Geobacillus stearothermophilus ATCC 12980: one gene and its partner. The protein of the gene in region 2 binds, or shares a complex with, the protein of the main gene of each other region. Links are inferred from orthologs where the notes say so. Each region holds a gene or a part of one and is shown on either strand. Other genes may lie near its edges. The genes, in order: trxA and arsC.

Region 1 (15,695 bases), 520 kb from region 2 along the record:
GCCAAAGCCTTGTGCTGTTTGATGAGCTCGGAGCAGGCACCGACCCGCAGGAAGGGGCGGCGCTTGCCATCGCCATCTTGGATGAAGTGCACGGGCGCGGGGCGCGGACGGTGGCGACGACGCATTATCCCGAATTGAAAGCGTACGGCTACAACCGCCCCGGGGTGGTGAACGCGAGCGTTGAATTTGACACCGAAACGCTCCGTCCGACGTATAAACTATTGATCGGCATTCCCGGCCGCAGCAACGCCTTTGACATCTCACGCCGCTTGGGGTTGGATGAGCGGATTATCGAGCGGGCGAAAGCGCAAGTGAGCGCGGAAAGCCATAACGTGGAAAACATGATCGCGTCGCTCGAACGGAGCAAAAAGCAAGCCGAGGAAGACGAAGCACGGGCGCGCGCGGCGTTGGAGGAAGCGGAGCGGCTGCGCGCCGAGTGGGAGCAAAAGCTCGAAGCGCTCGAAGAGGAAAAAGAAGAGAGGCTGGCTGAAGCGGCGAAGCAGGCAACGGACATCATCCGCGCCGCCGAGCGCGAAGCCGAGCGGGTGATCCATGAACTGCGCCGCCTGCAAAAAGAAAAGCAGGCGGAAGTGAAAGAACATGAGCTCGCCGAGGCAAAACAGCGGCTCGCCGCCGCCGTGCCGAAAGTCGAGAAACGGAAAAGAGCAAAAAAACAGGCGCCGCGCCATGTATTCCAGCCGGGTGATGAAGTGAAGGTGACGAGCCTCAACCAAAAAGGCTACTTGATCGAAAAAGTGTCGGACGATGAATGGCAAGTGCAGCTCGGCATTTTGAAAATGAAAATTCACGAGCGTGACTTAGAATACATCGGCAGCGCGCCGGTGAACGACGTGACGCCGATTGCGACCGTGAAAGGCAAGGACGCCCATGTGAGCCTTGAGCTTGATTTGCGCGGCGAACGGTACGAAGACGCGCTCCTTCGGCTTGAGAAATACTTGGATGACGCCGTGCTCGCCGGATATGCGCGCGTCTCCATCATCCACGGCAAAGGGACAGGCGCGCTCCGTCAAGGGGTGCAGCAGTTTTTAAAGCAGCACAGGGCGGTCAAAAGCTTCCGATTTGGTGAGGCGAATGAAGGCGGGACCGGGGTGACGGTCGTGGAACTGAAATGATGGGGGCGAGAATGATGGCGCCGTTTTGGGAGCACGAAATGGTGAGAACCGCTGCCAATTTCAGCGTCGCCGTGCTGTGCATCGTGGTGTTTTTGGCCGTGTTTGAACTCGTCACGAAGTATAAAAACTGGGAAGAAATTCAAAAAGGCAATATGGCAGTGGCGATGGCAACCGGCGGAAAGATTTTTGGCATTGCCAATATTTTTCGTTACGCGCTCGCCCACCATGAGTCGCTGTTGTCGATGGTCGGCTGGGGCGTGTACGGGTTTTTGCTTCTGCTCGCTGCGTATTTTATTTATGAATTTTTGACGCCGAAGTTTAACATCGATGATGAAATCGCCAACGACAACCGGGCGGTCGGCTTTATCTCGATGGTCATTTCCGTCGGTTTGTCGTTTGTCATCGGCGAAGGGATTCAGTAAAGGGGAACAACCGAATGAACGCAGTAGTCAAATGGTTGTTGATTGCGGTCGGGCTGTTTTTGATCGCCGGCATCGCGTATATGGCGGTGCGCAACCGATCGGTCGATGTGCTGGCGAAAATCTTGTTTGTCATTTGCGCGTGCTTTTTCTTCATTGGTTTGGTGTACTGGTTTTGGTGACGTCTCGCTCAGGCGAGGCGTTTTTTTGATGAAAAATTACAAAAAGTGAAATAAAATAGAAACAAGGAGGGATGCATATGGAAAAACCGTGGCTCGCTCATTATCCGCCGTCCATTCCTGCTACGCTCGACTATCCAAAGAAAACGATTTCCGACTATTTGTGGGAGACGGCGGAACAATATGGCGACAAAGACGCCATCGATTTTTTCGGAAGGCTCTTTTCTAAAAAATTGTTGCTAATAACCTCAATAAATGTTTACCAAATTTTTTTAAAAACCCGTGGTGCTAGATAAACTTGATCAAGCATAAAAATAGCCCTTGCTGGCGGATCTCCAGTAGAATGAAAGTGTCACCCAACATTCGAAAGGAGAGATCCCCCATGCAAGAGCACTTTCATTTTACTACAGATCCAGCCAAACTTCAAAAACAATATGCCGCTATTTTCTGTTTTGTTTCTGCCCAACTGTCGTTGATTCAAATGTATCTTCATCGCCGCAACCGTCACTTGGTCAAGCAAGAAGACGAAGTGGTCATGGCGGTTCACCTTTTGGGGAAGCTGCTGGGCTTTTCTTCCGAACGAGCCTGGCATCGTTTTGTCACGGGAAATTTGTTCACAAACGGCTCGTTTCTTGAACGCTCCCGATACAACCGCCGCTGCCGGGCGCTTGGTTTCGCCATCAAATGGATCCGTCATGAGCTGGCGAAACGTGGCCAACACCATGCTTATGCGGTCGTCGACAGCTTGCCTCTTCCGTTGTGCCATCCCGCAAGAATGCAGCGCGTCAAGCGATTTCGAGGGATCGCGGATATGGGGTATTGTGCTTCCAAAAAGCAATGGTACTACGGTTTCAAGCTGCATCTTCAAGTGACCAATCAAGGGCTGGCCATGGGCTATGTCGTGACGGAAGCGTCCTGCCACGACGTCAAAGCCGCTGAAACGGTGATGACTCAAATCCCTCATCCCTACAACTTTGGGGACAAAGGGTACATCAGCCACGCTCTTCGAGAAAAGCTGTACGAAGAACACCAAGCCGCGTTCTGGACACCGTCTCGACACAATCAAAAGCACGGCCCATCCAAGGCATGGGAAGAATGGATCAGGAAAAAACGCAAAGTCATCGAGACGGTGTTTTCGATTCTCGTAGACCAATACCGGATCACCGACATTCGAGCGAATTCCATTACCGGGTTTGAAGTGGCACTCGATGGCATCTTGTTGGCGTATTCCCTGGTCACACTAGGGCTAGTTGAGCGCTGACGCTCAACTAGCACCACGGGTTTTTAAAAATAATGGTATAATAAATCTGGGAGTGATGATTATGTTAAGGTTAATATCGGTAATCATAACGATACCCTTAGTAGCCATTCATTTCGCCATTCTATACTTTTGGGTTTTCGATTGGCGAAAATTGGTTACACAAGTGGGCTTAATAAGTTGGATTTTCTCAATTATATTGGGTATTTTCGTCTATTTTGCTTATCGAAAGTTCATTAAAAACCAAAAATTTACTGTTGTCAGTAGAAAAGTATTATTCAGTTCAACTTTAATGACCATCGTTTTAGGTGTTCTTACGTTAGTCATTGAAGTAATTACAAGGTCAATGCCTTAGGAGGGGATTGATTTATGCACTCCTTCTAATTGTTTCAACAGTTGTAAAATTTACTTGTTGGCAAGAGGCAAGGAACATTTCTTTCGCTTGTTCTTTTTTCGGTATCTTCTTATTCAATTCAAGAAAACGATGCCAGAATAAGTAGTTATCAAGGTATTTCGTTGCTACACCTTGAAACCTATCCATCCACTTTTTCAAACGAGTATGATACCCGTTGACGTGTTGAATATGGTAAATTCCTTTCTTTGTATAGACACCTTTGCGAACATTAATGGCTTCGTGTTGTAATTCCTTCATCGTAGCGAATTTTTTATAGTTGGTTGCTGTATCTGTGCATAGCAAAGCAGAGGTGTCAATATGTTTTCCTAACACCTCATCAATTTCCATAGCCGTAACACGACCTCTTCCTACCATTTGGGAAAGGATTTGTCCGTTTCTATCGTGTGCAACTACCACACAAATTTGTTCTTCAGAAATGCCACGTTTTTTGGCTACACCGCCACGTTTACGAGCCTTTCTGTGAGCGATGAACTTTTTGCCTTTTTCACTTTCTAAAAAGTAAGTTTCATCGCTTTCCACGATTCCCTTTAGTGTTGGATGACCAAGAGAACGAATCGCATATAGAATTTTGTGTCGCCAATAAAAGGCAGTTGAAATGTGAATATGAAGTTCTTCCGCTATCTTTGGCAATGTGTAGCCTTTCACCATCATCTCAAAGTATTTCAGCCATTTATGAGGGTATCTTGTTCCTGACAATGGGCTACCTGTCATATCGTTGAATGACTTCCCACAATCTTTACATAGATACCGTTGGCGAGAACGATATCTCCCATTACGTTTAACGGACATACTTCCACAGTGAACACACGCTAATCCTTTAGAAAAGCGAGTTTCACGAACCTCTCTGACCATTTTTGAAATGTCGGATTTTGGCTCTGGAAACAAGTCCTTTTTAATGGCTCTAAATAATTCCAACTGTTCTTTCTTTGGAAGTGTATAGAAGTCTTGGTAAACATCGTGCCAAGCCATTGCCATACGGAACACCCTTTCTACCTTTTATGACTCTATTGTACATAATGTCCTATATAGCAACAATCTATACGAAAATAGCCTTTCGGAAAGACGATGACGTTCCGCCAAGTGTATGAACAGGCGCTCACATTCGCCCACTTTTTGCGCCGCCTTGGTGTTCAAAAAAGGAGACCGGGTGGCGGTGATGCTGCCAAACTGCCCGCAGGCGGTGATCAGCTACTACGGGACGCTCCTAGCGGGCGGCATCGTCGTGCAGACGAATCCGCTTTACACCGAGTATGAGCTTGAATACCAGCTGAACGACAGCGGCGCCTCGGTGCTCGTGACGATGGATCTTTTGTATCCAAAGACGGAAAAGGTGAAAGGGAGGACGCCGGTCAAGCATTGGATTGTCACGAGAATGCAAGAGTATTTGCCCACGGTGAAGAAATGGCTGTATCCGCTTGTGCAATGGAAGCAAAACATGCCGATTGTCCGCATCGCGGAAAGCGAAACTGTTCATCTGTTCCGTACGATCATGAGCCGCAAGGAAACCGCTCCGATCGGGGTGGACATCGACCCCGTGGAAGATGTGGCGCTGCTGCAATATACAGGCGGCACGACGGGACATCCGAAAGCGGCCATGTTGACGCATCGCAACTTGATCGCCAATACGCTCATGTGCGCCCATTGGGTGTATAAATGCGAAAAAGGAAAAGAAACGGTGCTCGGTGTGCTTCCGTTTTTCCACGTGTACGGCAGGACGACGGTGATGAATTTGTCCGTGATGATGGCGAGCAAAATGGTGCTGTTCCCGCGCTTTGATGTCAAGCAAACATTAAAAGCAATCGAGCGCACCCGGCCGACGATGTTCCCAGGCGCACCGACGATGTACATCGCTTTGTTGAACCATCCGGATTTGCTGAAATATGATTTATCTTCGATCAACGTCTGCATCAGCGGATCCGCTCCGCTACCGGTTGAGGTGCAGGAGCAGTTTGAACAGGTGACGGGCGGAAAATTGATTGAAGGATACGGGTTGACCGAGGCATCCCCTGTCACCCATAGCAACTTCCTTTGGGACGGGGAGCGGGTGAAAGGAAGCATCGGTGTTCCGCGGCCGGATACGGACGCGAAAATTGTTTCCTTGGAAACGGGTGAGGAAGCAAAGCCCGGCGAGCGTGGAGAACTCGTCGTGCGCGGGCCGCAAGTGATGAAAGGCTACTGGAACCAGCCGGAGGAGACTGAGCAAGTGCTGCGCGACGGATGGCTGTACACCGGCGACATTGGCTATATGGATGAGCGTGGGTATTTTTATATCGTCGACCGCAAGAAAGATGTCATTATCGCCGGCGGTTATTTACCCGCGCGAAGTCGAAGAAGCGCTGTATGAGCACCCGAAAGTGCAGGAAGCGGCCGTGATCGGCGTTCCGGATCCGTACCGCGGCGAGACGGTGAAAGCGTTCGTCGTGTTAAAGCCGGGGAGATGTGCAGCGAACAGGAGCTTGACGCGTTTATGCGCCAGCGCCTGGCTGCTTACAAAGTGTCGCGCCTGTACGAGTTCCGCAGCGAATTGCCGAAGACGGCGGTCGGCAAAATTTTGCGCCGTGTTCTCGCAGAGCAAGAAAAAAATAAGACTTGACAAATCGTCGGAACAATTCGTAAAATGGGAATATGAATGATGATTCATTCACTTGAAGATGGGGATCGGAAGCAAAGGAGAATGACGATTGCGCAGAGAAAAGCCGAAGTTCAAGCAAATTATTGACGCGGCCGTCGTCGTCATCGCCGAGCACGGCTACCATCAAGCACAGGTGTCGAAAATCGCCAAGCAGGCCGGTGTCGCCGACGGCACGATCTACCTTTATTTTAAAAACAAAGAGGATATTTTAATTTCGCTTTTTCAGGAAAAGATGGGGGCGTTCATCGAGAAAATTGAACAAGAGACAGAAGGAATTTCAAGCCCCCTAGAGAAATTGTATGTGTTGGTGAAAACTCATTTTTCCGCCCTCGCTGCTGATCCGCATATGGCGGTCGTGACGCAGCTTGAGTTGCGTCAGTCGAACAAAGAGCTGCGCCATCGCATTAATGACGTGCTGAAAGGATATTTGCGGCTCATCGACCGCATCATCATGGAGGGGATGGAAAAAGGGGAATTTCGCCAAGATTTAGACGTCCGGCTCACCCGGCAAATGATCTTTGGCACCCTTGATGAAACGGTGACGACGTGGGTGATGAACGAGCAAAAGTACGACCTAGCCGCGCTCGCCGATCCGGTGTACGAACTGCTCATCAAAGGGTGCGCCGCCGGGCGTTAGGAAAGGCAGAAAGGGGAGAGGCTTCATGAATTTTTTTCGCGTAGCGAAAGAGGAGTTCGTCGCCGTCGTGACGTTTTCGCGGTCGCCGGCGAACGCTCTTGTATCCACTGTTTTGAAAGAGCTTTCAAACTTGTTGGACGAGCTTGAGACCGACCCGGACGTGCGCGTCGTGTTGCTTCATGGCGAGGGGCGGTTTTTCTCAGCCGGCGCCGATATTAAAGAATTCACGTCCATCGCTTCCGTCGAGGAGGCATCCGGCTTGTCGCGCAACGGCCAACTCGTGATGGAGCGGATCGAACGCTTTTCCAAACCAGTCATTGCGGCGATTCACGGCGCTGCATTAGGCGGTGGGTTGGAGCTGGCTATGAGCTGCCACATTCGTGTGGTGGCGGAAAACGCCAAACTCAGCCTTCCGGAGCTGCAGCTTGGCCTCATCCCTGGATTTGCTGGAACGCATCGGCTTGTGCGCTACGTCGGCTTTGGCAAAGCGCCGGAAATGATGTGGACGAGCGAGCCGATCACCGGACTCGAAGCGGTTGAATGGGGGCTTGCCAACAAGGCGGTGCCGGAAGAGCGGCTTCTTGATGAAGCCAAAGCGTTGGCGAAAAAGATTGCCGCCAAAAGTCCGCTTTCCGTTCGGGCGGTTATTGAGTTGCTTAACGCCGCCAAGGAAAAAACGTTCGTTGAGGCCGTGCGCGAGGAAGCGGAATGGTTTGGCCGCGTGTTTGGATCCGAGGATGCAAAAGAAGGCGTGCAGGCGTTTTTGGAAAAACAGCCGCCCGTCTTTAACATCTTTCCGAAAGAAGTCTCCCACTTCTAAACGAAGTGAAAGTGGGAGATGAATTTCGGTTAGGTATAGCCTAAAATTGTCTCTTTTTTGTGTATTACAATATAATCAGTTATAGAAAAAACCCGGACTTGATTTTAGCCGGCAACGTCGCCATTGACGGCGGCTCCGGCCAAGTCGGCCCGCGTGTGGCGGAATTGCTCGGCATTCCATATGTAACGACGATCACAAAGCTCGACATTGCCGACGGCGGCAACGTGACGGTCGTGCGCGATGTCGAAGGGGATGAGGAAATCATCGAAACGTCGCTGCCGCTCCTTGTCACCGCTCAACAAGGCTTGAACGAACCGCGCTATCCGTCGCTGCCGGGGATCATGAAAGCGAAAAAGAAACCGCTTGAAGAGCTAGAGCTTGACGATTTGGACCTCGACGAAGACGATGTTGAAGCGAAGACGAAAACGATTGAAGTGTTCTTGCGCCGAAGCGGGCGACGTCATCGCCGTCGAAGAGGCGGGCGGCAACATCGTCTTTACCCGTCCGATCTACTCCGGCAAAGCGTTTGAAAAGAAAAACTGAAAGTGCATTCGTAATGAACAACACGGGCGGCTGCAGCCGTCCGTTTTTTTGACGGATAAATTCCGCGGCAAAAGCGAATAGTAGAAACGAAGCAAAACATTCGCGCCGACATGCATTCCATGGTATACTTTGCTTGCAGCATTCAAGAAGATGGGAGGGAATCCATATGGCGATTGTCAACGCCACTGACCAAACGTTCGCCGCAGAAACGAAAGACGGCCTCACGCTCGTTGACTTTTGGGCGCCATGGTGCGGACCGTGCCGCATGATCGCTCCGGTGCTGGAAGAGCTTGACCGTGAAATGGGCGACAAAGTGAAAATCGTCAAAGTGAATGTCGATGAAAACCAAGAAACAGCGTCGAAGTTCGGCGTCATGAGCATCCCGACGCTGCTTCTGTTCAAAGATGGCCAACTTGTCGACAAAGCGATCGGCTACCAGCCGAAAGAGGCGCTTGTGCAGCTGGTTGGCAAACATGTGTCATAACGGAGAAAGAAGGAAATCCAGAGGGGAAGAAGCCTCTGGATTTCTTTATTTAAGGTGTGATCAGCTAGGAAAAGAGGATTTTCAGCAAGAAGGGAGTCCTCTCTTTTTCATCATGTGTTGACATTGAAATTCATTTTCTCTTATAATCTTATTGTATTGATATTGATTATCATTTTTTGGATGTGTGAACGGGGGATACATAATGTCATTAAAATGGAAGTGGCTGGCCTTGTTGGCCGCCGCGGCGTTGGCGCTTGGCGCGTGCGGCCAGAGCAAACAGACGGCGGGAACAGAAAAAGAAAGCAGCAACCAAACGGCTGTGGAAAAACAAGAAAAGCCGAAAGAGGAAGAGAAGACGGAGAACGAGAAGGAAGAAGCGGAAGTCGATTATGCGGGAGCGTTCAGCGAAGCGCTCGCGGAGCTTGAGAAGGCGAAGCAAGGCGGGGCGGTCGACTTCGGCAAAGTGGAGAGCATCTACAAAGAAAAGCTGCAGCCGCTTGTACAAAAACGTGACGCGGAATTTGAAGATACGCTTGACCAACATATTACCAACGCACTGGCCGCCGGCAAAGACGGGTCGCTTGAGCCGTTGGTTGTCAAGCAAATTTTTGACAAGCTGATGCAAAAAGTGTTTTACACGACGATCAAGCATGAGTTTACCGAAGCAGAAGAACATTGGGCCAATAAGGAAGAAGTAAAGGAAGAGCTTGAGGAAGCCAAAACCTTTTACGCGATTTTGCAGTCGACCGTGGAAAAGCGCGATGCGGCTTACGGAACGAAGTTGGTTGACGCGATCAACGGGGCGTTTGCCCAAATGGAGCAAGCGGTCCAAAACGATGATGCGCTCTCATTTGCCCTCGGTAAGCAAGTCGTGGACAAAACATTGATGAAAACATTCTATTTAGCGAGCGGAGCGCTGCCGCACGGCTATGCGGCGAAGGCGGCGGCTGCGGCCAAGGAAAACGCCGAAGAAGCCAAAGTGGAGCAGGCGGAAGGCTGGGCGTTTTATCAGTCCGTCTATCCGTATATGAAACGGCATGCCGCGGAGGAGGCGGACTACATTTTGAAACAGTTTGACCTGCAAACCGATGTCAAAATGCTCGATCCGAAAGCGGTGAACCATGCGTTCGTGCGCGGATGGGCGAAAGTGGCGCTTCATGAATATGAAGAAAGCAAAGAAAATTGGGGGCAAGACAAGTCGGTGATCACCGCCTTAGAAGGCGCGCTCTTTATTAACATGATCGAACAGGATATCAAAACGCTGCTTGGCGACAAAGCATACACCGACTTGAACGAACAGGCGACACGCTACCTAGAGGCGGCAAAGGCAAAAAACAAAGCTGAGGGTGACAAATGGCTGCCGCAAATCGAGGCTGCGCTTCAGCAAGTGATCCAGAAAGCGAACTAAATGATCAGCAAGGGTGTCCGGCGCGGCTCCCTTTTTTTGCAGGCGTCCATCCGGAGCGAAGGCAGCGATGGCTGGGCTGCCGCTTGCCTCACCGAGCCAAGGCGGGAAATGAAAACATTTGGTTTTTGCCGATTGGCCACGACGTTCCCCGACGGTTTATGGTAAGATGCTAATGGACAATGGAATTCGATGATGAGGTGAAGGCGATGAAAGTGGTGGTGACCGGGGGAGCCGGATTTATTGGCAGCCATCTAGCCGCCCGGTTAAGCGGACTCGGATATGACGTGGCTGCAGTGGATTGTTTTCATCCATATTATTCTGCTGAACGGAAAGAGCGGCAGTTTCAGACGCTCACCGGCGGCCGGGTGCCGCTTGTCCGCTTGGATTTGCTTGATGGGGAGCGAACGAAAAGGTGGCTGGTCGAGTTTCGCCCCGATGTCGTCTACCATTTGGCGGCGCTGCCGGGCGTGCCGTATTCCCTCGAGGAGCCGCTCGCGTATATCGATTATGACATCAAAGCGACGGTCAATGTGTTGGCGGCGGCGGGGGAAGCGGGTGCGGCGCACGTGCTGTTTGCCTCATCGTCATCGGTGTACGGCGACCGAGGCAATGTGCCGCTCCGGGAAGAGATGGCTGACGGCCGCGTCGTGTCGCCGTATGCGGCGGCGAAATACGGAGCGGAATCGTTTTGTCATGCCTATGCCCATTTGTATAGCTACCAAATGACGATTTTCCGCTATTTCACCGTTTACGGGCCGTGGGGTCGTCCGGATATGGCGATCGGCACGTTTTTGCGCCGATTGCTGGCGGGCGAGGAGATTGTCGTGTATGGCAAGGGGACGGCGCGCGATTATACGTACATCGATGATATTGTGGAGGGCATGATCGCAGCACTTCACCGCAGCGGCGGGCGAAGCGAAGTGTTCAACTTGGGCGCCGGGGCGCCCGTCACCATGGAGCAGCTGCTCGCTGAGTTGCGGAAGCACTTTCCCGATCTGAAAATCGTGCACGCGCCGGAGCGGAAAGGCGATGTGAAAGCGACATGGGCGGACATCACGAAGGCGGAGCGGGCGTTTGGTTACAAGCCGAAGGTGGCGTTTGCCGAAGGGCTCGCCCGCACGGTGGCGTGGGCGCGCGAATATGAGCGGTAAACCGGCGGCTAAAGCGGCGTTGCAAGCAGCTGGGCTCGCGCTTCTTTTCTTTTCCGCTTGGTTGACATACCGCTGCTTTGACGGCCGGCAGATGCTCCATCATCTATCCAGGATAGTCAGCCGCCCGATCGAGATGGCTGCCGCTGCTTTCGTATATGGCTTGTCGTTTTGGCTGCGGGCGTGGGCGTGGAAGCGATATGTCGGAAAGCCAATCGCCTTCTCTGTTTATTGGCGTGCCGTGCTGCTTAGTTTGTTTGTTAACCATCTAGCCCCAGTGAAAATCGGTGATGCTGTGCGTATGGCTTTGCTTGCCCGCCAGCCCGGTGTTTCAGCCAGCGAGGCCATTGAATCGGTGGCGGTGATGCGGCTCCTTGATATGGCGGTGCTTGGTGGATTGACTGTCATTGGGATGTATGCGTATATGCATTACATTCCCCGCATTTCTCTCTTGGCAGCGGCCGTTGCGGCCGGGTTCGTGCTGACCGTGATCGTGTTTCGCCGTCCGCTCCGCCTCGATCGGTTATGGCGGCGATGGCGGAGCGTATTTCACGGCTGGAGCGGCGCGGCGATGGTCGGGGCGGTGGCGGCGAGCTGGCTGTGTGAGGCGGCAGTCATTGGCGTGATCGCGAAAGCAGTCGGCATCCCGCTTTCCTTTGGACAGGCGGTGTGGGCAAACAGCGCGACCGTTTCCGGCCAGATCGCCCAAGTCGCCCCCGGCGGGATCGGAACATACGAGGCGGTGATGGCGTTTGCGTTGACCCGGCTCGGCGCACCGTGGGAGAAAGCATATGCGGCGGCAGTGTTGACCCATGCGTTTAAGTTTTTGTTTTCTTACGCCGCTGGTGCCGCGGTATTGTGGTTTTGGCGGTCCGACTGGCAGATGGTGCGGGGTGTATGGAAAAAGGAAAGGGAGAAGCGATGAAACAAGCATCACGATTCGAAAAAATCGCGGCGCGCTGCTGGAATTTGCTGAATGAAGGAAAGCCGTTTACGCCGATTTTTGTCGCGGGAACGATGACGATCTACCATGCCGCTGATTGGATGGGCGGCTCATGGGGATGGATGCTTGGTCTGGCGGCGGCGCTGCCGCTGTTTGTCATCTACTATGTCTATGATTATCCGCTGTTTTTGCGCAATTATTTATGGATCCCTTATGTCGTGTTTCTCATCGTTTGGTCGTTCGCTGATGCGTCGTTGTTGTTGTTGGCGTCGGGGCTTTACTTTTTCTTTACCGTCTTTTTTTGGGGGACGCTGTATTACCATTTGCGCATCGGCACGTCGTGGTGGAATTTCACCCGCTTTTGGAAGCTGGTGTTGAAAAACAGCGATTCGACGAGCGGCAACGCCCAAGAGCAGCTGCCAAAATGTTTTCTTCTTTTGTCTGTATGGGAATACGCTTCGCAGCAGATCGATCAAGGAGCGGCTTTGGCGCCGCTGTGCGGGGCGCTTTGGCTGTTTGCCGCTGGGGTGTGGCTGTTTTCATGGATTTTGCATCGGAATTTGTTCGACTGGCAGCCGGAGATCATTCCGACTTATACAAACAATGTGCCGAGTCCAACCGTGCCGATCAGTGACAAAGTGTATGTCATCGTGATTGATGGCATGCGCAAAGACCGGTTTGAAGCGGCCAACGCCCCGTTTTTGAAACGGTTGCGCGCTCAAGGGACGGAATTTGCGCAAATGGAAACCGTCTATCCGGCGCGCACGGTCGTTTGCTTCACCTCGATGCTGACGGGGACGTATCCGTTTGAGCACGGCATCCGGTCCAATATGGTATGGAAGCTTGGGGCAAAAGTGGAGACGATTTTCGATTCGCTCCGGAAAATCGGAAAAACCGGCCGCTTGCTTGGCATCGCTCATTTGGTCGATTCGTTCGGCGACGATGTCGAAACGGTGACGGCCGTCATGCCGAACGACCTCGCCGACCGTTATATCATCGAGCGGGCGAAACGCATCGTCGAGGAACAAAACCCGGATTTGCTTGTCGTACAGTTGATCGCCACCGATCAGACCGGCCATAGCCGCGGTGTGCTGTATGACGAGTATATCGAAAAAATTGAAGAAGCCGACGCGTTGATCGCGGAGTTTGTCGGCTGGCTTGAGGAACGGGGCGAGCTCGAGCGCGCGACATTGATTGTCTGCGCCGACCATGGCCAAGCGGATGGCATCGGCGGCCACGGCCACCTCGATGAAGGGGAGCGGTATGTGCCGTTTTTTTTATACGGCCCGGCGATTGAAGCAGGAAAACGAGTCGATGAGAAAAAAAGCCTCGTTTCGCTGGCGCCGACGATCGCCTATTTGCTTGGCGCTCCGTATCCGAGCCATAGCCGCGGTCCGGTTTTGATCGAAGCGATGCGAAAGAAAGGAGGAGAGCGATGAAGAAGCAGCGCGTCATCGTCTTTTTGCCGGCGCACAATGAAGAAGAAGCGATTGGGGAAGTGATTCGCCGCATTCCGCGTCATTTCCATCCCGATGTAGAGGTCAGCGTCTTGGTCATTGATGACGGGTCAACCGACCGGACTGCTGAAGCGGCGCAAGAAGCGGGAGCGGACTACATTTGCCGCTGGCCGGAAAACCGCGGCCTCGGTGCGGCGGTGCGGCGAGGGCTTGAAGAGTGTGTCCGTCTTGGCGCGGATATCGGCGTGATGATCGATGCCGATAACGAATATCCGCCGGAACAAATTCCTGACCTTTTGGCGCCGATTTTCGCCGGTGAGGCCGACTATACGATCGGCTCGCGCTTTCTTGGCACGATTCGCGGCATGAAATGGCACCGCCGCCTCGGCAACTATGCCTTTACGTGGCTGCAGTCGCTCCTGCTCGGCCAGCGGTTGTATGACGGGCAGTCGGGGATGCGTGCGTTTTCCCGCCAAGCGATTGAAGAGGCGGAAATCATCCACGATTACAATTACGCCCAAGTGTTGACGCTCAACTTAGTGCGCAAAGGGTTTCGACTAAAGGAAGTGCCGATCCGCTACCAAGTGCGGACGACCGGCCGTTCGTTCATCAAGTTCACCGCCTATATGACCGCGGTCATCCCGGCCATCTGGAAGGAAATGCGCCGCCCGGTAACAAAAGCGGTCATTGACCGAAAAGCGCATCTGCTTTCTTTGGAGCGGGAGCGCCATTGTTCGTGAGGCGGCCGCCTTGGGCCGCCGGCCATTTTTCCCAATATTGACAATGATGGTGATAATGATTATCATTGATCTTGATGGAGGGGGATCAGAAACGTGAAAACATCCCGTTTCTTTTTTTACATAGCAGTGATCATTATTCTCAATCTCATTCCGCTGAAAGCGTTCGCCTATTTGTATGGAGATCCGAACAAAGAAGCGGTTGCTGAGGCGTATAAAGAGATGAAAGAAAAGTTGAACGAGCAGCCGCCGAACTTTGCCGCAGCGAAGGAAATTTTCGGAACCATAAAAGAAGAAATCGACATGCATATGGGACCTGAGCCGTCCAAGGCCGTGCTTGCAGCCATCGAAGCGAAGGACCGCCAGGCTGTGATCAAAGATATGGAAAAAATTTTAGTGCTCAATATCGCCCGACGTTTGGACAATATTGAGGCGAACTTTGATCAGTACGACACGAGCAAGCGGCTGTTGGCGAAGGCGTTTGCGACGTATGAGGCGCTGTCGCCAATCATCCAAGGGAAAGACCCTGCGCTTGACAAACAGCTGCGCACCGAGTTTGACAAGGCTCTGCAGTCGCTTGGCAACCCGGGGTTATTTGGCGTCGGCGAGAAAAAATCGGACATCAATGCGTTTAAAAAAAGCAAAGAGACTATTTTAACCGTGCTGCAACAACAATTCGGTTTGAAAAGCTTAGAAGTTGGCCATTTTTCGGACAGTGCTACAGAAAAACCGGATGAAGTGAAAAAAAAGGAATGGACGGATTTGTCGAAATCAAAAAACTGGATTCCTCTCATTATCATCGTTGCGATCATCATTGGCACTGCCTTGATTTATGTGCGACGTCGGAAACGGGCTTAGTTTACATGTGAAGGGGAGGCGGGGGCATGGAAGTTCAAGCGCTGCTCATTACGTTTCGCGAAGCACTGGAAGCGCTGCTGATCGTTGGCATCATCACCTCGTATTTGAAACGGGTCGGTCACCGCGAATACACGAAATACGTATGGCTTGGCGCCGCTCTCGCTGTGGCGGCGAGCGTCGGTGTCGCCATGTTGTTTCAGCTTGTCTTTACCGGTTTTGCGGCAATGGGAAGCGAGATATATTTAAAGATCGGCATCATGGTCGTTTCCACGCTGCTGTTGACGCAAATGGTGTTCTGGATGGCCGAACACAGCCGGGACATGAAAAAAAGCTTGGAAGGGAAAATGGATCAGTTTGTCACCGCCGGCAATGTCGTCGGCATGGTCATTCACTCGTTTTTGGTCGTGTTGCGTGAAGGGGTGGAAACGGTCTTCTTCTTCGCTGCGATTACGCACGGCAACATCGGAGCGGCGATGCAAGGATGGGGAGCGGCAACTGGGGTTGCCATTGCTGCTTTCGTCAGCTACTTCTTCTTTAAAGGGACGATGCGCATTCCGTTGAAGACGTTTTTTAAAGTCACCGGCGCGTTTATCGTCCTAATTGCCGCTGGACTGCTCGTGCAAG
Region 2 (15,785 bases):
GCCGCCGACCCGAACGAGGCGATCGAAGTGTTCCATCATCTTTGCAGCGTCTACGCGAGCCGCTGGCTGGAAGGCCTGGAAGTCGATTGATGGACAAAGACGATGACTTTCTTGATAAAGCGCTTGAAGGCTTCACGATGTTCGCTCTAAACCAAGGCGAAGTGTGCACATGCCCGTCGCGCGCCCTCATCCATGAGTCGATTTACGACGCCTTTATGGAACGGGCGCTTGAACGCGTCAAGCAAATCAAGCAAGGCAATCCGCTCGATACGGAAACGATGATCGGCGCCCAAGCCTCCTCCGAACAGCTCGAGAAAATTTTGTCATACATCGACATCGGCAAACAGGAAGGCGCCGAACTTTTGATCGGCGGCGAGCGGAACATGCTGGAAGGGGAACTCGCCGACGGATACTATGTCAAGCCGACGATTTTCAAAGGACATCACAAAATGCGCATCTTCCAAGAAGAAATTTTCGGCCCGGTGCTCGCGGTCACGACGTTTAAAGATCATGACGAAGCGCTTTCGATCGCCAATGAGACGCTGTACGGCCTTGGCGCCGACGTCTGGACGCGCGACATCAACACCGCGTACCGCTTCGGCCGCGGCATCCAGGCCGGCCGCGTGTGGACGAACTGCTATCACATTTATCCGGCCCATGCGGCATTTGGCGGCTACAAGATGTCCGGCATCGGCCGCGAAACGCACAAAATGATGCTCGACCATTACCAACAAACGAAAAACTTGCTCGTCAGCTATTCGCCGAAAAAACTTGGCTTGTTCTGACATTGGTCCACCTGCTCTTCCACAGCATTTTGCCCACTGTTGCATCCATTGCCGCCAAAACCACGCAAACGCCTTTTGATGATGGAATGGAAAACAACGCAGCAACCATTCCATTCGACGAATCCAGCGCAGCTGCGCCAGGCCGGCGCCTGTCTTTGACCGTGATGCAAAAGGAGGTGCATCCGATGCCTCATTGAACCGAAAGTCATCGCCACCGAAGCGGCGTTAAAATTGATTGAAAAATTAAAGGCGAAATACGGCCCACTTATGTTCCATCAATCCGGCGGCTGCTGCGACGGCAGCTCGCCGATGTGCTACCCGCTCGGTGAGTTGATCGTCGGCGATTCCGACGTGTTGCTTGGCGAAATCGGCGGCTGCCCGTTTTACATCGCCAAGGCGCAATACGAATATTGGAAGCATACACAGCTCATCATTGACGTCGTTCCCGGGCGCGGCGGCATGTTTTCGCTCGAAGGCCCGGAAGGCGTCCGCTTTCTCACCCGCTCCCGCGTCTTCGGCCAAAGCGAGGATGCAGGTGCGCCGTAAGCCGCCCATTGCGGGATGCCGCTGTGAACCCGCCATGTGCGATGCATGAATCGCTTGGCCAATGAAAAGCACGGAGCTCGACCGCTCCCCTTCGCCCCCGTTCCCAGATGCTTTATCCCCTTCGGAGCGGTTTGTTCGTCGCAACAAAAAAATGGCGGTCCGCCACCTGACCAAATGAGGCGCGGTCCGCCATGTCCTTTTCTTTACAGACCTGCGAGCGAGAAAGCCCACTCCTTGAGGAGTGGGATGAAAGCGAGCCGTTTTCTTATATTGAATGATGATGAAAAAAACGGTATCATGTAATCGTCGCAAGAAGGTGAATCCATGCCGACCATCACACTAAGGCTGGAACTGCACAACCCAACGAAAGTCAAACAGGACATGTATGAACGGATGACAGAAGTGAATACCGCGTTTGCGAATTGGCTGTTGGATCATCCCGAGCTGAATCAAGCGACGAGCAAAATTTTTAAAGCGTTTTCGTCGCAGCGGTTTCCTTCCGCCGTCGTGAATCAAACGATTCGAGAAGTGAAGTCCCAAAAGAAAAACCAGAAAACAAAGAAGTTTCGAACATTCTGGTGTTGCTTTAACAACCAAAACGTAAAGGTGGAAAAGAAAGGAGCGTTCTACACGGTTTCCTTCCCCACACTGGAGAAGCGAATTGGCGTGCCGGTCGTCACGCGCCCCTATCAAGAAGCATGGCTGAATCGGCTGCTTAACGGAACTGCTAAACAAGGGGCAGCCAAGCTCTACAAAAAGAGAAAGAAATGGTACTTGGCGATCGCGATCACCTTTGAAGTCAAGCCGCGGCACGAAACAAAGGTGATGGGCGTTGACGTTGGGCTTCGCTATATCGCTGTGGCCAGCGTGGGAACGAAATCACTGTTTTTCAAAGGGAACCAATGCGCCTTTGTACGCCGACGATATGCGGCTTTGCGGCGAAGGTTGGGCAAAGCGAAGAAGCTCCATATGATTCGCAAAATCGGCCGCAAAGAGTCCCGCTGGATGAAGGATCAAAATCACAAAATCAGCCGTCAAATCGTGAATTTTGCGCTCGCCAACGGTGTTGGCGTGATTCGAATGGAAGCGTTGACGGGGATTCGCAAGCGGGCAACATCGGCCAAAGAAGTGGGGCGAAGCCTTCATGCTTGGGCGTTTCATCAACTGCAAACGATGATTGCCTATAAGGCGGAAATGGCGGGCATTCGCGTTGAGTGGGTGAATCCAACCTACACGAGCCAAACGTGTAAATGTGGTTATCGAGAGAAAGCGAACCGAAACGGCATCCGCTTTCGATGCCAAAGGTGTGGATACACTCTCCACGCCGACTTGAATGGCGCCATCAACATCGCCAAAGCGATTTCGGGCTTCGCCGTCTAACCTAGCGCACTGGTCACAGGTGCGCCGCCCATGGGGGTACATCCTAACCCGATGGGATGGGGTGATGACACACCCCTGAACTTGGGCGTTGTCCGAACCAGAAATGGATGAGGACGTGAGCGACCCAAGAATCCCACGCCTTTAGGCGTGCGGAGTGTCAATCAGCCTCTTTTGCCTGCTTCATCGCCTCTGCCCGATCAGACAAGACAATCCGTTTCAAACCGAACACGAAAAGCAAGCCGACCGCGATAAACGCGAGCCCGAACCAAAAGACGGCTTGCAGGGAATCGACAAGCGATTGCTTCAGCACCGGCACGAACATGTCCCGAAGCGGCGCTGGAATTTTCGCCATCGCTTCCGGACTGAGCAAGACAGAATACAAGCCTTGCGGGTCGGTATGGATCATATCGGCAAAGCGGTCGACAAGCCCTTTCGCCTGCGCCGGCAGCGCTTCGAGCTTTGGCATGAGCCGCTCGTCAAGCAAGGCTCTCGACCGGTGGTTCATGATGGCGCCAAGCACCGTCATCCCAAACGTCCCGCCAATCGAGCGGAAAAATTGGCTTGAAGATGTCACCACACCAAGCTCCGATTTCGGAAAGCTTTCTTGCAGGGCGAGCGTCAAAATCGGCATCACGAGCCCTGTGCCAAGACCGAGAATGATCATATACATCGTCGCCGTCCATTTCGACGTCTCGACATCCATCGTGCCAAGCAGCCCGAATGCGGACGCCATAACGGCCATGCCGATGATCAGCTGCGGCTTCACCCCGATCCGGTATACCAGTCGACCGCCAAGGACGCTGCCGATGATCATCGTGATCATCATCGGCGTCATAATCGTTCCGGATTGGGTGGCGCTCACACCGACAATGCCTTGCATAAAAAACGGCACAAACATAATCGCGCCGAACATACCGACGCTCATAAAAAAGCCGATGCCATTGAGCAGCGTAAACGTCCGGTTGCGGAAGAGCCAAAGCGGAATGATCGGCTCCTCCGCCCGTTTTTCCGCCCAAACAAACAAAGCGAAAAAGACAACCGCGGCCGCAAATAACGAAACGATTTGCCACGACCCCCACGGATATCGGTCGCCGCCAAACGTCAACCCCAACAACAAGCTGACGACGCCCGCCGTCAACGTCGCCATCCCGGCGATGTCAAATTTCACCGGCCCTTCGGCTTTATATTTGCTTAACCCCATCGCAATCAGCACCGTGGCGAGAATGCCGACCGGCAAGTTGATGTAAAACACCCAGCGCCAGTTCAAATGGTCGACGATAAAGCCGCCGATTTGCGGGCCGAGCACTGAAGCGAGACCGTACAAACCGCCGAACACCCCTTGCCATTTCGCCCGCTCCTTGCCGGTAAACACGTCACCGATGACAATCATCGCCATCGGCATCATAATCCCGCCGCCCAGTCCTTGAATGCCGCGGTAAACGATGAGCTCGGTCATATCGTTCGCCATGCCGCAAAGCGCTGAACCAACCATAAAAATGACCAACCCGCTCACATAGACAATCCGACGGCCCAATAAGTCGGCGAGCTTGCCGGCGATCGGCACGACCGTCGTCGACGTCAACATATACGCTGTCGTCAGCCACGTCATAATCCCCAATCCGTGAAGCTCCCCGACGATGCGCGGCATCGCCGTGCCGACGATCGTCCCATCTAATGCCGCAAACAGCATAGCAATGATCAGCCCGGTAATGAGCAACGGGCGATGACGAATGGTGCTCGTCGGCACTTCTATCGCTTTTTCCATACTTCTCTCTCCCATCCGTTTTGTCGTTGGTATTCATCCATTTCTTTGACCAATGCATCCAAAGCCGGTGCCAGTTGAGGCGTTTGTTGATGACGCAAATACAACAGCAGCGCTTCGACGATATAGACGCGGGGCGGCGCGTGCCGTCCAAGCAGCTCCTCCTCCAGCGCTGCTATGGCTTCGAGCACATCGCTTGCCTGCTTTGGATCGAGACCGTTGACAGCCTCCCGGACGGCGGCGAACGCGGAAACCAGCCGCTCCCGCTGACGCTCTCGCTCCTGCTCCTCCATCTTCACCCATGGCGCAAACGACTCTTCCGTCAAAAGCGGGCGCTCATCAGCCGTGAAGCTGGCGACAATCGCATCAATGCGCCGCACAAGAAAACGAGCTGCCTCGTCCGCATCAAACGCCTCCTCGCGAAAAAAGAAGTAAAACAAATATTGCCGGATGATGCCGTTCGTCATCATGGCGACATCATACACATACGGACCAACCGCCTCGCCATAGACCTCCGTTAGGCGCGTGCAATACCATAAAAAAAGGCGCCCATGCTGGCGAAACATATACCGCTCCACTTCCGGATTGACTTTCGGCAATTGTTCCGACATGATCATGCGCAAAAAGTCTTTGTACTCGCGAATGTGAGAAAAATGGGCCGCCAACTGGCGGACAAACCGCTCCTTTTCCGGGCCATCCCCGCCGGATGCCGTGAAATCTGCGACCATTTTTTCGCTGTAATAGCGAAGCACTTCAAGCAACAATTCCTCCTTCGAGGCGAAATGATGGTAAAACGCCCCTTTGGAAATGCCCCACGCCTCGACCAAATCTTGAATCGAGGTGGCATGATACCCTTTTTCCGCAAACAGTTTCATCGCGGTTTCAATAAAGCGAACGCGCCGTTCATCCATGGCAACGACTCATTCCTTTCCCATTCGCCCTCATCCATTGCCGGTACGACGGCAACACCGCGCGCGGTTTCACTAAATCGGCGCGCACACCTTGTTGTTGCAGCCATTCCACCAACCGTCGAGCATGGATCATTGTCCTCGCCTCCATATCACTTATGACTGGATGGTCAAAATAATTATAAACTAATGTTATACAGATTTGCAACTCAAAAATGATTTTTTTGACCAATAGGTCGATTTTTTGCTAATTCTGTTGAACAATCGGTCAATATCCCTGCCTTCAAACAAAAAACGGCCCCACCGCCTGATTGAAGACGGTGAACGGCCGTCCTTGCTATTCGATCGCTCTCGCCGCAAGCGCCAACGCGCCTGCGATGCCGGCGTTGTCGCCAAGCCCTGGAAGGACAATATACTCATCAATCCGTCGCAAAATCGCCTCATGCTCGACATACCCGTTGAGCAGTTCCTGCACATAGCGGCGCACAAGCGGCAACACGTGCGTCTGTTTCATGACGCCTCCGCCCGTGATCACCTTTTTCGGCGATAACACGAGAATGTAGTTGGCAATCGCCTGGGCAAGATAAAAGGCCTCCAACTCCCATACTTCACGGCGGTCCGCCAATTCCGCCCCTTTTTTCCCCCAGCGCCGCTCAATCGCGGGACCAGACGCCATCCCTTCTAGACAGTCGCCGTGGTATGGACAGACGCCGGCAAACGCGTCATCCGGATGGCGGCGGACTAAGATATGCCCCATCTCCGGGTGAAGCAGCCCATGCAACAGGCGGCCCTCGACGATTGCCCCAACGCCGATACCCGTTCCGACCGTCATGTACAGGCAGCTGTCAAGCCCTCGCGCCGCCCCCCAGCGCTGTTCGCCAAGCGCCGCCGCGTTGACATCCGTGTCAAATCCGATCGGCACGGGAAAATGCTGCTTCATCGTGCCGACAAAATCAAACTGTGCCCACGCCTGTTTCGGCGTGCTCGTAATATACCCGTACGTCGGACTGTCCGGACGCAAATCAACCGGGCCGAATGACCCGATCCCGATCGCCTCCACGTTGTGGGGGCGGAAAAAATCGATAACGTGCGCCATCGTCTCTTCCGGCGCCGTCGTCGGAAACACCGCCCGCTCATGAATGTTCCCTTGTTCATCGCCGATGGCGCAGACAAATTTTGTGCCTCCGGCTTCAATGGCTCCCAAAATCATATGTACGCCTCTCTTTCTTCATCTGCATCTTTTGTTGTATCTATTTTACTGGAAAAAGGGAGAGGATATCAATGGCAAAAAGCTGCGGATCAGCGGCTTTTTGAAACATAGGGAAATCAATTCTATTGTCCGCCGGGGTTGTTGATCTACACCGCTGATCGGCTCACCCCTTCACCGACCCCGCGAGCAAGCCGCGGACGAAGTATTTGCCGTGGAAAATGTACACAAGCAAAGTCGGCAGCGCGGCGAGCAAGACGCCTGCCATTTGCACGTTCCATTGGACGATTTGACTGCCGGATAAGTTTTGCAAGGCGACCATGATCGGCTGTTTGTCCGATGTCGTGATCGTCACCGCGAACAAAAACTCGTTCCAAATGTTTGTAAACTGCCAGATCGCCACGACGACAAATCCAGTGATGGACAAGGGGAGCATAATATAACGAAAAATACGGACAAACCCAGCGCCGTCGATTTTCGCTGATTCAATCATCTCATCCCCTTCGCGAATGAGCCAGCGGATGATTTCCGCTTCATGCAGCCCTTCGCCGATGTCAGGCAATTTAAATTCGTAGATCATGCCATATCCCCTTCCCCTTGTTCTCATGCTGTGATGGGAAACAAACACAATGGTGCAGCATCCATGGTGCGGCGATCATGAGGAAACATAGGAGTTAAGCGCTTACAAAAAACGTGGTGACCATTCGTTTTTTCTACCAAAATATAAAATGAATATTTTAAATTTTTAAACCTACAAGATTTATGATAGTCTATAGATTGTCAAACTGTCAATATAAGGAGAGCAGACATTTTTCGCCCGCTTCGACAATCATCGACAACCCCTTCTATTATCGCAAAATAATAATTCCTGGTTCGATTTGACCGAAACACCGAGAACAGGCTCAACCGCTGCTGATTTCAGTGATGGGTAGGCAGTTTTCCGAAAAACATGGAAGGACGTGAAACATGGCTGTCTCGTACCAATGAGCGGAAATGGTTCAAAAAAAGTTAATTGTACGAGGTTTCTCTAAGAAGAATGAATAAGTTCAATGGTATTTTGCAATACATCACTCGTCTTATAAGAGGAGGAAGCAATATGCGCCTTGCCACGATTCACCATATCGCTTTGATTTGCTCGGACTATGAACGATCAAAACGATTTTATACAGAAATTCTCGGATTTCGCCCCATCCGGGAGCAATACCGCGCTGAGCGCCGTTCGTACAAACTCGATTTGGAGGCTGATGGCGGCATTCAGCTTGAGCTATTTTCCTTTGAAAACCCGCCGAAGCGCCCAAGCTACCCGGAAGCGTGCGGACTGCGCCATCTTGCTTTGGCGGTGGACAACCTCGATGAAGCCATTGCCTACTTGCGCCAACACGGCATCGATCCCGAACCCGTCCGCGTTGATGAAGCGACCGGCAAACGATTCACCTTCTTCCAAGATCCGGACGGGCTGCCGATCGAGCTGTATGAAAACTAGAGAGAAAAGCACAGTTGCTCCATGACGATGACAAAACGAAGCCTCTCCGTTGATTTGTGGTACAATGGGGGCGATACAAATGAAGGAGGCCAAACAACATGATTCGATTCGCAACCATCGGCACAAACTGGATCACCGAAGCATTTCTTGACGCCGCGCGCCTCGTCGATTCCTTCGAACTCGCCGCGGTCTACTCGCGAACCGAGGAGACCGCAAAGCAGTTTGCCGACAAAGTCGGGGCGCCGCGGACGTTCACGGACTTGCAAAAGCTGGCCGAAAGCGACGGCATTGATGCCGTCTATATTGCCAGCCCGAACGCACTTCATGCCGAGCAGGCGATTTGGCTCATGAACCACGGCAAGCACGTCTTATGCGAAAAACCGCTCGCCTCCAATGCGAAAGAAGTCAAAGCGATGATCGAAGCGGCCAATCGAAACGGCGTCGTATTGATGGAAGCGATGAAGGCGACGTTGCTTCCCACATTCCGGTCCATCCGCGAGCACTTACCGAAACTCGGCCGCATCCGCCGCTATGTGGCGAACTATTGCCAATACTCATCGCGCTATGACGCCTATAAGCAAGGAACGGTGCTCAACGCCTTCAACCCCGCTCTCTCGAACGGGGCGTTGATGGACCTTGGCGTCTATTGCCTGTACCCGATGGTCGTTTTGTTCGGCCAACCCCGCAGCGTGAAGGCGCAAAGCGTGAAGCTCGAATCCGGCGTTGATGGCGAGGGCTCGATCGTGCTCGATTACGGCGACATGGACGCGGTCGTCTTTTATTCGAAAATCACGAACTCACACTTGCCTTCGGAGATTCAAGGGGAAGACGGAAACATGATCATCGACGCCATCCACACACCAGCCAAAGCGGAAATCCGCTACCGCGACGGACGCGTCGAGGACATCACCGCGCCGCAGGACAAGCCGCCGATGTATTATGAAGCACAAGAGTTTATCCGTTTGATCGAAAACGGAGAACACGAATCGGCCATCAACTCGCACCGCCATTCGCTTTGGACGATGGAAATCATGGACGAAGCGCGAAAACAAACCGGCATCGTGTTCCCAGCCGACGAGCGATAATAAAAAGGTTCCAACCTAGTCTTCCTGGGGCTCGGTTGGAACTCTTTTTCTTTCTGTCTCATTGGATTTCCTTGGCCGCCGATAAGCCATGGCTGTCACCTTCTGCTAAAATACGGGCCAAGCCATCCGCTTTCATGCGTCATGACAAACGTCCAGTTGAACTCACTGTCCACCACATATAGATCGATTTTGTCGTTTTCCGTTGCCAGATCGGCGGCTTTCAAGCCGGACGCATCCTCCACGGTGAACGCATCGTCGCCATGTTGAAAGAAAAGATAGCAACATGTTTTCTCTTCTTGATCAAACGCCATTTCCGCTTCTTCTCCTGTGAAACAGCCTCTCATCCCATAGCTGAACACATGCCATAAGTAGCCGTTGACTCCATTCCGATTATGAAGGTGGATGTGTTGTTTTTCTTCCGCTGTCAAATGGCCGGCAAACACCTCTTCCCACTGTTGTCGCCATTGCGCTCCGAAACCGGACTGTTTGCGGATTTTGATGTTTCGGCGAGCTAACTGATGAAATAACTCCATTTCGTTTCTCCTCCTGTGACCTAATGTGGCACCGCCTTCATCGATGTGCTCATTTCGTCTATCAACAAGATGGCTTCTCACCATCTTCGTCACGCTGAGCGGTTTTCGTCCGCCCAGCCAATTCCCCGTTTCCGGCCGCACTTCGACGAGCAGTTGCTGCGCACCCTATGCAAGATAGTTTCCCCGCTCTTTGCGCCTGCCTCGCTGCACCGCCCCTATTCCCCCGTCTCGGCAAACCGGCGGATGCGCGCGCCGATTTCATCGCGGACGCGGCGGAACACCGCGAGTTTCTCCTCTTCGGTCCCTTCCGCTTTCGCCGGGTCGTCAAAGCCCCAATGGACGCGCTTCACGTGCGGCGGTGTGACCGGGCAGTGGTCGGCCGCATGGCCGCACAGCGTCACGACCAAATCAGCGCGGTTGAGGAGATCCGGGTCGATGACATCAGACGTTTGGTTCGAAATGTCGATGCCGACTTCCTTCATCACTTTCACCGCATTCGGATTGAGGCCATGCGCTTCAATGCCGGCGCTGTGCACTTCCCATTCCTCACCAAGAAGTTGTTTCGCCCAGCCTTCCGCCATTTGACTGCGGCACGAGTTGCCGGTGCATAAAAAGTATATGACTTTTTTCTTCATCGCTGGTTCCCACCTTTACGTTGATGTTGGATTGCCCGAAGAAAAATACTTTCGCTGAAACGCCAATGCTACGTTGACAAGCGCCAGCATCACCGGCACTTCAATGAGCGGACCGATAACTGCCGCAAACGCCGCGCCCGAATGAATGCCAAACACCCCAACGGCGACGGCAATGGCCAGCTCAAAGTTGTTGCTCCCCGCCGTAAACGCCAGCGTTTAAAGTCAGCACCCGCAGCGGGCCGCGGGATTCGCTGTCTCGATTTTGCGAATGTTTTCGCCTTGGTCCGGAACGTACGACAACACCGCTTGCAGCAGCGAGTAGTATTCACTTTGCGGCCGGAGCGAATAATACACCCATTGCCCCCTCCGCTCCTCTTGGATCAGCCCGGCGTCTTTCAACTTGCGAAGATGCTGGCTGATCGCCGGCTGGCTGGTCGAAAACACCTCAAGCAGCTCGCACACACAGCACTCCCGCTGATTCAAAATCGCCAAAATCGTCAGCCGCGTCGGATCGCCGAGCAGCTTCAACACCCGAGCGGCTGCTCCTATCTCCATTGCGAGTTGCGGCATATCACCCCTCCATTCATCATCATATCATGATTTGCTTATATAAAAACGAACATCCGTCATGAAACGGCCACGCCGACCAATGAAATGGTTTCCGTCAATCAGTATGATATAAGTTAACCATGATGTATCGACAAAAGCAAGAAAAGCGAGCGTGCCGCATGTTTCCGCCGTACGCCCGCCAATGTCAGTCCATCCGCTTTTTCGCCGCCGACAGAAGATCGATTGCCTTCGTCCCCACCCCGACGAATGTTTCCAAAATCGCTTGCGCCCCAGCGATCGAAAAAATAAAAATGAACGGCATGGCGATCTTCGGGATGAATAAATACCCAAGCGCGAGAAAAATCGCGCTCCACACCCCCGCGCACCAGTAACAGTTCAACAAATAGCCGAATTTCGATTTCGGCACTTTTTTGATTTCCGTATGGCCGTCCTCATGCCGGATTGTCTCTTTTTTCATAAACGGATTGCGAATGAATTCGGTGATCTTATCAAAGACGATCAAGTGGGTGAACCTATAGCTGGCTAAAATGATCATGATGTACGTCATCCAGTCGAGTTCTCGAAGCATGGTGGGTTCCTTTCTTTTTCCATCTTTTTCTTTAGTATGAACCAAAATGCGTTTCTTTATGACCTCCGATGGTTAATGGAGCCGGTCGAGGGAACAAACACGTTGTTCATCCCATGCGCCTCCAACGCCCCTAAGGCCATTTCGTCATTATGGGCAAAGACCGCTTGAATGTCTTTATGGCTTTGCAAAATGTTTTCCATGAACGATAATCCTTTGGCCCGGTCAAAATCCGCCGCCTGTTTGGCCACGACTTTCATCCTATTTCGCGCAGGAGACTCCCACTTCAACGACCAAAGGGAGTAAGTGGGAGAGGAATGCGCGTTCCCCCTTTCTTTTGTGTATGATAGAATAAAGGCGTGGAGAAAACCGTTCAATAAAGGCACTCCAATCACGGCTACTCGATGTATGGAGTTGGTTACAGGAAACGTTGTAACCGTAAAACATCGAGCGTAGGTCCGTCTGTTGTGTGTGGAAGCCAAGTACTGCCAACAGACACACCGAGAGAATCAGTAACGATGCAGGCATGACCTGCGTCGTTGGGTAGTTGTCAACCTGCCCCCTGATGCAACCCCAAGTCAAGGAAGGAGGACGAAGTCCGCTTGTACTTCTGGGGAGTTGCAAGCCCCCACTTCAAGCGTTCGCGAAGTGGGGGTAGTTGACATTGGCTGCTTTGTCGATCACTTGGTGGAATCCTTCTCCCCGTTCACGTGCGGCCGAGGAGCCCGGAATCCCCTCCAATTCCACAATGTTTCCGCCGTTTTTCAAGTGGTCGACGATAAATTGCGCCGCCATTTTTCCCCCAGCCACATTGTCAGAAGCGATATGGGTGACCACTTTCCCGCCGTCCGCGCTGCGGTCGACGGTAATGACCGGGATGTTGGCGCTGTTGGCGGATTCAATCGCAGACGTGACAGCGCTCGAGTCCGTCGGGTTGACCAACAGCACATCGACTTTTTGCCTCATTGACTTCGTTCCTGTTCGGCCAAAAATGATTCCACCTCCTCTCGTCTCGGCATCCCAGCTTGCGCCCCGAGTTTTGTCACGGACAGAGCCGCAGCCGCATTGGCAAATCGGCACGCTTCATGAAGCGCCTTCCCTTCCGCGAGCGCCACGGCAAGCGCCCCGTTAAACGTATCGCCCGCGCCCGTCGTATCCACGACGGGAACGTGGAAACTTGGAATGAGCCGTTCTTGTCCATCTTGCCAAATGCGCACCCCTTTGGCCCCTTCGGTGACAATGAGCTGATCGACAAACGATTCTTCATCCATCTTGTCAAACAAAATGCCCCGTTCATGTTCATTCGGCGTCAAGAAACTCGCCTGCTCGAGCACCACGAGCGGCAGCGGCTGGGCTGGAGCTGGGTTCACGATGACGCGCACGCCGTGGCGATGCGCGATCGAAACGGCCCACTCCACAACAGGAAGCGGGATTTCCAGCTGCAGTAAGCACACATCGCTTTCGGCGATCACGGATTCATATGGATCCAGATCCTCCGGCGTCAGCGCATGATTCGCCCCAGGGACGACAATAATGCGGTTGTCCCGCTCAGAAATCGTAATCGCAGCAATGCCTGTACTCCCATGTGTAACCGACTTCACACAATCGACGGAAACGCCTTCATTTTGCAACGAACGGATGAGCTCTTGACCAAACGCATCATCCCCCACCGCGCCAATCATCCGCACATCGGCGCCGAGGCGAGCGGCGGCCACCGCCTGGTTCGCCCCTTTGCCGCCGGGAGTGGTGAGAAACTGTTCGCCTAAAATCGTCTCTCCTTGGTTTGGAAACCGCGCCGCCACAGTGACTAAGTCCATGTTGAGGCTGCCGATCACCGTAATCGATGGCCGAGCCATCTTTCTTCCCCCTCCTTGTACGAAACAAAAGCGATAGACTCCCGCGCCTCGACGTTTTCCCGAAGCCATATTGTGATTTGCCCGGATCACGGTTATAAATTAATAAGATAAAAGCATAGGATAAAAAACTGGACATTGACAACTGCCAATGCCCTGACCAACACGCACAGCGACCGCAAAAAGTGCAACGGTCTAGAAATAGGCAGAATCGCCCCACCCCCACCTACACCTAGTAGAGGACTTTTCTTTTGATACCGCACAACGACTGTCGCGACCAACGACGCAAACGAAATGATCAGCGACAACCACAGCAGCCATCATCCATTAGCCCCTTTTTATCAAGGGAGTTGCCGCTGCTCCCGTGCATGAAACCGTGCATCTGTATTAACCAGCATGTCTTAGAACACCTAAGGCGTTCGATCATTGCCTAACGCCCCTCTGCAAGCTTCTCACTTTTCCCTCCACCGTTCGCTTGCTTCATCCGCCCGTTTCGCCACCGCCATCATGCTCATGATGACGAGCATCACAAACGAACCCACAAACATTCCCGCGATAAACGCGACCATGGCCCTCTCTCCCTTTTCTCACAAACTCGTTATTGGCCATTCTTTCCGTTTACATCTAAATCTATACGATGGGAGAGCTTTGTTCTATTATACGCCGCGTTTGACCGCCCGATGCTTGGTCCTTGCCCAACAGCGGCAAGCCCATACAATCAAAAGCGCCAGGAGCGCCCCACATGAATCAATCGCCACATCTTTTGGCGTCGCCGTCCGTCCTGGTTCAAACGATTGATGCCACTCGTCGGTTGCCGCATACACTGTCGCAAACAGCCAAGCGCCCGCATACGCAAACCGTTTTGGCGCAAGCGCCCGCCACACAAGCGCGGCCAAAATGCCAAACTCGGTCAAATGCGCCGCTTTGCGAATCAAAAAATTCAAAAATGACGACCCCTCTTCATCCCCGCCGCCGAACGGCAAGTACGATAAAATCACCTGCAGCACATGCGCCGTATTCGCCCCGGTGAACCAGGAAGACTCGCTGAAGCTGTAAATGACGAGGCACCAGAGAATGACGGGGAGCCAGCGGGAAAGGAAAGCTCTCATCGTTTCACCTGCCAACAACCTTTTTCCCAACAAAAAAAGGTATCTAAACAACAAACGAAAGTAGACACCTTGTTCGCTGAACCCTTTATCATCATAACAGGGAGGGTGATCTTTTTCCATTTTCTTTTTTGAAAGCTGCTTTACCATTGCTTGAAAATCGTTCGCTCACAGGCTGGAAAGAAGATTTCTTTTCCGTTCCCCTCTTTTCTTTCGATCATTCCCCTTTTAAGGGAGATTCTCTCTCTAGTTTATGTTTTCATGAACAAGGGTATGGGTATAGTAGTAAAAGGAAAATGTGTACATTTTTTTCGGTCAGCATTATAATTTTTAGAAAGGAGAATCAATGAGGTGATCAATATGCCCTCCGCTTTGGAAACGAAAATGAGGGTGACACTGTCTTGCACGGAACAGACCAATAAACCGGATAAGGATCTTCCATTTGCCGAATTACGGAAAAAAATAGCCAAACCTTCTCCCTTTGGCAAAAAATTAGTGGACATCTACAAACAAGGACGGTAGCCGATTATGTCTTTTGTGATGACATATGAAGATGCCATAGATGAACATTTTGGACAAGCGTCTATATACATGCTCATTGAAAAGTTAACCTTCGCATAAGCGGTGCCCACTCTGGTTATACTGCTCCTAAGGAAAAGCATGGGAAAGGAGCGGAATTCTGCATGAAACGTCTCAACATCACCGACAACCATGGATGGACGCCCCGGAAACTCCGCAAGCAGGAACGGAAGATCAAAAACGCTCATCTCCGCCAACGTGTGATGGCCGTCCGCCTGGTCATGGAAGGCTATTTGGGCAAAGACGTGGCCTCCATGGTCAACGTGTGCCGCCAAACCGTTTCCCATTATGTGTCGCTGTTTAACGAAGGGGGCCTGGAACTCCTGCTTCATCGGGATTTTGCCCCTGGGCGAGAGCCGTTTCTCACCGAAGAACAGCAGGAAGAGATCAAACACCTTGTGTTGACCACGACACCCGCGGAGCTGGGCTGGGACATCGCTTCGGCGTGGAATACGAAGATCCTTCAATCCTATGTACACCACCATTATGGCATCTCCATGTCCCGCGAAGCCTTGCGAAAACTCTTGCATCGAAAAGGGCTTTCGTGGACCCGGCCGACTTACACGTTGGCGAAAGGAGATCCGGATCGGCAAAAACACTTCGAAAAACAAATGGATCTAATAAAAAAAACTTAATCGATCCAGATTCCGTCCTGTTGTACATCGATGAAACGCATATCCGATCGTATCATGTGTTGCGTACGACATGGTCAGAGGTTGGCCGTCAAAAGCAAGTGCCGACGTTCGGCCATCATGCTCACGTATCGCTGTTTGGCGCCGTTAACGTCC

The links.
Region 1: the proteins of arsC (region 2) and trxA are in contact, whole or in part, in an NMR structure (PDB 2IPA), measured with the Bacillus subtilis proteins. The link is inferred for Geobacillus stearothermophilus ATCC 12980 from one-to-one orthologs.

What each region holds. Positions count from the first base shown.
Region 1 is NZ_CP128494.1:2,109,791-2,125,485, reverse strand. Bases 7,025-9,861 are described here. They hold trxA (thioredoxin), read left to right. Parts: upstream 7,025-8,202; coding sequence 8,203-8,520; downstream 8,521-9,861. Other genes in these bases: QSJ10_RS11460 (hypothetical protein), read left to right, coding at 8,723-9,861; QSJ10_RS11475 (enoyl-CoA hydratase), read left to right, coding at 7,025-7,493. In the rest of the region: QSJ10_RS11515 (endonuclease MutS2), read left to right, coding at 1-1,133; QSJ10_RS11510 (DUF350 domain-containing protein), read left to right, coding at 1,148-1,555; QSJ10_RS11505 (hypothetical protein), read left to right, coding at 1,570-1,734; QSJ10_RS11500 (hypothetical protein), read left to right, coding at 1,812-2,027; QSJ10_RS11495 (IS982-like element ISGsp1 family transposase), read left to right, coding at 2,114-2,992; QSJ10_RS11490 (IS1595-like element ISBsm2 family transposase), read right to left, coding at 3,357-4,379; fatty acid metabolism transcriptional regulator FadR, read left to right, coding at 6,086-6,673; more of QSJ10_RS11475, read left to right, coding at 6,699-7,024; more of QSJ10_RS11460, read left to right, coding at 9,862-9,928; QSJ10_RS11455 (NAD-dependent epimerase/dehydratase family protein), read left to right, coding at 10,135-11,079; QSJ10_RS11450 (lysylphosphatidylglycerol synthase transmembrane domain-containing protein), read left to right, coding at 11,069-12,001; QSJ10_RS11445 (alkaline phosphatase family protein), read left to right, coding at 11,998-13,458; QSJ10_RS11440 (glycosyltransferase family 2 protein), read left to right, coding at 13,455-14,216; QSJ10_RS11435 (hypothetical protein), read left to right, coding at 14,310-15,071; QSJ10_RS11430 (FTR1 family iron permease), read left to right, coding at 15,098-15,695. UniProt on the Bacillus subtilis protein: Participates in various redox reactions through the reversible oxidation of its active center dithiol to a disulfide and catalyzes dithiol-disulfide exchange reactions.
Region 2 is NZ_CP128494.1:2,624,282-2,640,066, forward strand. What follows is about bases 8,615-11,541. They hold arsC (arsenate reductase (thioredoxin)), read right to left. Parts: upstream 10,325-11,541; coding sequence 9,905-10,324; downstream 8,615-9,904. Other genes in these bases: QSJ10_RS14295 (Gfo/Idh/MocA family protein), read left to right, coding at 8,615-9,156; QSJ10_RS14300 (DUF4275 family protein), read right to left, coding at 9,252-9,689; QSJ10_RS14315 (ArsR/SmtB family transcription factor), read right to left, coding at 10,547-10,894; QSJ10_RS14320 (DUF1360 domain-containing protein), read right to left, coding at 11,079-11,462. Also shown: QSJ10_RS14245 (hypothetical protein), read left to right, coding at 1-90; QSJ10_RS14255 (DUF779 domain-containing protein), read left to right, coding at 978-1,331; QSJ10_RS14260 (RNA-guided endonuclease TnpB family protein), read left to right, coding at 1,656-2,711; QSJ10_RS14265 (MDR family MFS transporter), read right to left, coding at 2,869-4,476; QSJ10_RS14270 (TetR/AcrR family transcriptional regulator), read right to left, coding at 4,461-5,384; QSJ10_RS14275 (hypothetical protein), read right to left, coding at 5,377-5,517; QSJ10_RS14280 (ROK family protein), read right to left, coding at 5,719-6,591; gloA2 (SMU1112c/YaeR family gloxylase I-like metalloprotein), read left to right, coding at 7,685-8,071; more of QSJ10_RS14295, read left to right, coding at 8,170-8,614; rbsK (ribokinase), read right to left, coding at 12,422-13,315; QSJ10_RS14340 (DUF3789 domain-containing protein), read right to left, coding at 13,765-13,881; QSJ10_RS14345 (VanZ family protein), read right to left, coding at 13,969-14,421; QSJ10_RS14350 (helix-turn-helix domain-containing protein), read left to right, coding at 15,102-15,632; QSJ10_RS14355 (IS630 family transposase), read left to right, coding at 15,653-15,785. UniProt on the Bacillus subtilis protein: Catalyzes the reduction of arsenate [As(V)] to arsenite [As(III)]. In vitro, can dephosphorylate para-nitrophenyl phosphate (pNPP).